Xanthocytophaga agilis: one gene and its partner. The protein of the gene in region 1 binds, or shares a complex with, the protein of each later gene. Links are inferred from orthologs where the notes say so. Each region holds a gene or a part of one and is shown in the gene's direction. Other genes may lie near its edges. The genes, in order: metK and groL.

Region 1 (3,218 bases):
AATCAATTAACAGATCATCCTAATATTACATTCATACAACAAGATATTCTTGCCATAAACACTACTGATAAGGGAGCAATTGTACAAACGCCGGACGCTTCCTTTACTGCAGCCTATATTTTTGATAGTACTTTTCAACCTGATTTCACCAAACGAGGCAATCATTTTCTCTTACAGCATTTCAAAGGCTGGGTTATTACTACACCCACTCCCCACTTTGATGAATCTTGTGCTACATTACATGATTTCCGGATCAATCAACATGGGGACGCAGCCCGTTTTTTCTACATACTACCCTTCAGTAAAACAAAAGCACTGATTGAGTTTACAATCTTCTCTTCCCAGATACTAACTGATGAACAATATACTGTGGAACTGAAAAAATATCTGAAAGACACATTAGGTCTGGATGCATATACCATAGAAGAAGAAGAGTTTGGAATAATTCCTATGAGTGATAGTAAAATAACAACCCAGATAAATAATACTATTATTAGAATTGGAACTTCAGGAGGGTATGTACGTCCGGCAACAGGTTACACATTTGCCCGTACACAAAGATACCTGCAAACTATAGTTCGAAATCTGGAGACTGGCGTAGAACCATTGACCAAATCAACACATATGCCTAGTCGCTTCCATTTATATGATAGTATTCTATTGAATGTACTAACAAAAAAACGGTATTCTGGAGCTAAGTTCTTTACTCAGTTATACCAGCATAATCCTATTGAACGAATCTTTGACTTTCTTGATGAACAATCAAAATTTACGGAAGAACTGAGGCTTATGTCAACTGTTCCTATGGCAACTTTTACCAAAGCGGCTATTGATATTTTATTTTAAATGCCTAGCATATATGCGCTTTTATTTTTCCCAAAAATACTCTTAGATTTGTAAGAATTTAATAACACATATACTTCGTAAGTAGCATTTGTATCCTTGTTTGAAATTACTTTCTTACAATTACTAAGACGAACCCGCTCTTACATACATTTTAACTTAATTTTTGTAATTCTTTCATTCTTAAATTCTTTTATTAATTACCTATGCCGTATCTATTCACTTCCGAGTCGGTTTCTGAAGGACATCCAGATAAAGTTGCCGACCAGATATCTGACGCACTTATTGATCATTTTTTAGCTTTTGATGAAACATCCAAAGTTGCTTGTGAAACATTGGTAACAACTGGACAAGTAGTACTGGCAGGGGAAGTAAAATCAAAAACATATCTGGATGTACAAACTATTGCTAGAGAGGTAATCCGCCGTATTGGATATACCAAGAGTGAATATATGTTTGAAGCAAACTCCTGTGGTATATTCTCAGCAATTCATGAGCAATCTCCTGATATCAACCAGGGTGTTGAAAGAAAAAATCCTGAAGATCAAGGCGCTGGCGACCAAGGTATGATGTTTGGTTATGCCACAAAAGAGACCGAAAACTATATGCCTCTTGCATTGGACTTAGCTCACAAGATCCTTCAGGAAATGAGTTATATCCGTAATTATGAGCTTTCTCTAATGCCTTATCTGCGTCCGGACGCAAAGTCTCAGGTAACGATTGAATATTCTGATGATAATCAGCCTCAGCGTATCGATACGATTGTTGTTTCTACTCAACACGATGATTTTGGTTCAGACGAGGAAATGCTTAAAAAGATTCGTCAGGATGTAGTTAACATTGTTATTCCTCGTGTGAAGGCAAAATTAAAGCCAGAACTTCAGAAATTGTTTACTGATGAGATCACATACCATATTAACCCTACTGGTAAGTTTGTGATCGGAGGTCCTCACGGAGATACTGGTCTGACAGGTCGTAAGATTATTGTTGATACCTATGGTGGAAAAGGTGCTCATGGTGGTGGTGCATTCTCTGGAAAAGATCCTTCCAAAGTAGATCGTAGTGCTGCTTATGCAACCCGTCACATTGCTAAAAACCTGGTAGCTGCCGGTTTGTGTGATGAGGTACTGGTGCAGGTATCTTATGCGATTGGAGTAGCAAAACCTTGCGGTTTGTATATCAACACTTATGGAACTGCTAAAGTAGGTTTAACAGATGGAGAAATTGCCAAAAAGGTAGAAGAGATTTTTGATCTGCGCCCCTATGCAATAGAAACTCGTCTTAAACTACGTAATCCTATTTACTCTGAAACAGCTGCCTATGGCCATATGGGACGTGAACCAAAGAAGATAACTAAGGTATTTGTTTCACCAGAAGGTAAAAAACTAGAGAAAGAGGTTGAATTATTTACCTGGGAAAAACTGGATTATGTAGATAACGTAAAAGCAGCTTTTAATATTTAAGATAAAGTCTATTATTCTTTTTATAAAGCCCTATGACAGTAATGTTATAGGGCTTTATCTTTCGGTCTATTTAACAATCTGGCAAAGGTTAGTTAAAATCAACACAAGAAGCATCACTTTTTCCATATCATTAAGAATGATAGTATTTATTAAGAGAATACGCATTTTGATGTATAATTTCGCTACAAAACTGTTTACATAATTTCCTTTTTTTTATTAATAAAAAGATACAAACTCCTGTCTTATAATAAGAATATTTGATTTTCTTAATAGGTTTCGGATTTGATTTTAAAGTTTGTAGTTAAAAGAGTGCATAATGTTAGTTATGTGGTTTCATTCTCTGTTGATTAAAGCATCTGTACTATATGACTGAACTATACCAATAAGCTATCAAGTACATCTTTTTTGTAGTGGCTGCATAAATTAAATATTTCTGTTACTTGGCAAATTAATCCCAAATAAGTAAAATTAAGAAGGATAAAAAGATTAAATACACAGCCCTTTCTTGTTTCCCTTAATTGTTTTCATAACTACCATACAACCTTCTGAATACATGGAAAAGCAGAAATTAGTGGCAGTCGTAATACCTATATATGAGTTACAACCTAATGCTGATGAAACTCAGGTATTGAGCTATTATTTCCGATTGTTTGAGTCGTATCCTATTATATTTATGACGCAAGAGGGCCTGGATACAAGCTTCTATGAACAGATTGGAAAAGAGCAAGGCCATACTAACTTCTCTTTTGAACGATTTACATGGAAAGGTTATCAACAATACATACGTTTATTGGTGTCACCTCATTTTTATGAACGTTTTTTGAATTACGAATATATCTTACTCGCTCATCTTGACTCTTTTGCATTTAAGGCCGAACTCGAACCTTGGTGTAAGCTAGGCTATGACTATAT
Region 2 (3,242 bases), on another replicon or contig:
TCAGTTTTGGTACACATGTCAGCTTTGTCAGAAAAAATGTCATACTTATTACTAAAATATTAACAAAAGTGTGCCAGTATGATTAATTCTGTGTAGAAATGTAGAAGAAACCTATAATTGGCATTAAAAGTGATATAGCTAAAGCGGTTTAACAAATAAAGATTGCTTCTATATTTAACCATTTCACATTCCTTTTTTAATTTTTAAACAAATATGGCTAACGTTAACGTAAAACCGCTTGCAGACCGTGTTCTGGTTGAACCGGCTGCCGCTGAGGAAAAAACAGCTTCTGGTATTATCATTCCTGACACTGCGAAAGAAAAGCCACAAAAAGGTACCATTGTAGCCGTAGGAAACGGTAAAAAAGATGAGCCTCTGACTGTAAAAGTAGGCGATACGGTTCTATACGGTAAATATGCTGGTACTGAAATTACCGTTGAAGGCAAAGACTACCTGATCATGCGTGAGTCTGACATCTTTGCAGTTATCTAAGTATAACAACAAATACTACTTATTACTCAATTAAGTAATAAAGCTTTTGTTTTCGACATCCATTCAATTCTTTCATTAACCTTAAACTATTAAGCGCACTATGGCTGCTAAACGTATATTTTTTAACACTGACGCAAGAGATCGTTTGAAAAAAGGGGTAGATACTCTGGCTGATGCAGTAAAAGTAACCCTGGGTCCAAAAGGACGTAATGTTATTATTGATAAAAAATTTGGTGCACCTTCTATCACTAAAGATGGTGTAAGTGTTGCAAAAGAAATCGAACTGAAAGATCCTATCGAAAATATGGGTGCACAGTTGGTTAAAGAAGTTGCTTCTAAAACTGCTGATTCAGCAGGTGACGGAACAACAACTGCCACTGTTCTTGCACAGGCAATTTTCAATGCTGGTATTAAAAACGTAGCAGCTGGTGCAAATCCAATGGATTTGAAGCGTGGTATTGACAAAGCAGTAGCTGCTGTTGTTGCTCAATTGAAAGAACAATCTAAGGCTATTAACGATAACAAAGAAATTGCTCAGGTAGCTACGATCTCTGCAAACAATGATGCCGAAATCGGTAACATGATTGCAGATGCGATGAATAAAGTAGGTAAAGACGGTGTAATCACTATTGAAGAAGCTCGCGGTACTGAAACCGAAGTAAAAACAGTAGAAGGTATGCAGTTTGACCGTGGTTATCTATCTCCATACTTTGTGACGAACACAGAGAAAATGGAAGTTGAACTGGAAAAGCCATTTATCCTGATCACTGAGAAGAAAATCTCTTCAATGAAAGAAATTCTTCCTGTTCTGGAAGGTGTTGCACAAAGTGGTCGTCCATTATTGATCATTGCTGAAGATGTTGACGGTGAAGCTCTTGCTACATTGGTAGTAAATAAAATTCGCGGAATCTTACGTATTGCAGCAGTAAAAGCTCCAGGATTCGGAGACCGTCGTAAAGCAATGCTGGAAGATATCGCAATCCTGACAAATGGTACAGTAATTTCTGAAGAGCGTGGATACAAACTGGAAAACGCTACTCTGGAATATCTGGGTCAGGCAGAAAAAATCGTTATTGACAAAGACAACACTACCATCGTTGGTGGAAAAGGTGAAAAAGAAGCGATTGAAGCACGGGTAAACCAAATCAAAGCTCAAATCGAAGTTACTACTTCTGATTACGACAAAGAAAAATTACAAGAGCGTTTAGCTAAACTTTCTGGTGGCGTAGCTATTCTGTACATTGGTGCTGCTACAGAAGTAGAGATGAAAGAGAAGAAAGATCGTGTAGATGATGCTCTTCACGCAACTCGTGCTGCTGTACAAGAAGGTATCGTTACAGGTGGTGGTGTAGCTTTAATCCGTGCAATTGCTGCTCTGGATAAAGTAAACACTATTAATGAAGATGAAATAACAGGTGTGAACATTGTTCGTCTGGCTCTTGAGTCTCCATTACGTACAATTGTTTTCAACGCTGGTGGTGAAGGTTCTGTTGTTGTTCAGAAAGTTCGCGAAGGACAAGCTGACTTCGGATACAATGCTCGTGAAGATAAATACGAAAATCTGATCGCTGCAGGTATCGTTGACCCAACTAAAGTTACTCGTCTGGCATTGGAAAACGCAGCTTCTATTGCAGCTCTATTGCTCACAACTGAGTGTGTAGTTGCAGAAGAACCTGAGAAAGAAAAAGCTGGAATGCCTCCAATGGATGGTGGCATGGGCGGCATGATGTAATCAACCAATCATGTTCTGCATATAACCCCTCCATATAAAATGGAGGGGTTTATTTTTATGATATTTTTGAATCTTGGGCTCCTATAGTAGCTGACTAGTAAGATTCCCGTTAATATTTCTACATTCCAAAACAAGTTTCCCAGTCAGCTGCCAGTGATTCTATCATAGCTTTTCCCTCCACATTGGCGATCATAAATTCAGGTAAAGTGCTCAGTCCATATTTGCCAGCCAGAATACCAGTACAAACAGAAGCTACCGAATCGACATCTCCACCGAGGTTAATTGCAAGCTTTAACCCATCAAAAGTATTTTGGGCATATTTTAGTATATACAAAATACAACCTGCCGTTAACATTGCATCTGAAGGAACACCTTTGATACCTGGAAGAAACCGAGGTGGCTGAATAGGTTGAGGACCACAAAGAATTTGATATTGTTCTTCCAATAATTGCTCAGGACCTGGTAGATTATTGAGATCTTGTAATAAGAAATCTGTTTCTCTATCTAACCCTTTGACATGTTCCCAGCAATAGAGTATTAATTCTGCAGAGGTACCTTGCTTTACAAGAAGATAATATGTAGCACGAGCTATCAAAATACTTGCAACTCTAGCTTTGGAATGAGGATGAGTGGCATTTGCATTGATGATAGCAAACGAGTTAATTTTATTTTCTGGTACTAATCCCAATGGAATAGCACGCATAACAGGTGCATTACCCGGGTAGTTTGTATTTCGTTGAAAATCTCTCACTTCACGTATTGTTTTCTCTCCACTGTATACCCATCGCATAGAACCATGACCATTACGTCCATATCCTTTTTGCTTTACACCTTTCAAATATTCATTTGTCCAATAAGTTATCAACAAATCCTGAGTAAACTCTTTATGAGACAGCAGAGCATGAATTACTCCTAATGTCATTTCTGTATCATCTGTATAATCCCACGCTGTGTAATTTCGGGTAAAAATATCAGGTTCGTTAGCAGTCGCAGGTATACGATAACGGGCATTCACAAA

Evidence for each region.
Region 2: the proteins of metK (region 1) and groL are in contact, whole or in part, in a cryo-EM structure (PDB 8P4O), measured with the Escherichia coli proteins. The link is inferred for Xanthocytophaga agilis from one-to-one orthologs.

Annotation. Positions count from the first base shown.
Region 1 is NZ_JASJOU010000012.1:155,196-158,413, reverse strand. What follows is about bases 300-3,177. They hold metK (methionine adenosyltransferase), read left to right. Parts: upstream 300-1,049; coding sequence 1,050-2,306; downstream 2,307-3,177. Other genes in these bases: QNI22_RS28150 (DUF5672 family protein), read left to right, coding at 2,860-3,177; QNI22_RS28160 (lycopene cyclase family protein), read left to right, coding at 300-846. Also shown: more of QNI22_RS28160, read left to right, coding at 1-299; more of QNI22_RS28150, read left to right, coding at 3,178-3,218. UniProt on the Escherichia coli protein: Catalyzes the formation of S-adenosylmethionine (AdoMet) from methionine and ATP.
Region 2 is NZ_JASJOU010000001.1:1,013,456-1,016,697, reverse strand. The notes cover bases 7-2,908. They hold groL (chaperonin GroEL), read left to right. Parts: upstream 7-592; coding sequence 593-2,224; downstream 2,225-2,908. Other genes in these bases: QNI22_RS04170 (ADP-ribosylglycohydrolase family protein), read right to left, coding at 2,343-2,908; QNI22_RS04180 (co-chaperone GroES), read left to right, coding at 214-492. In the rest of the region: more of QNI22_RS04170, read right to left, coding at 2,909-3,242.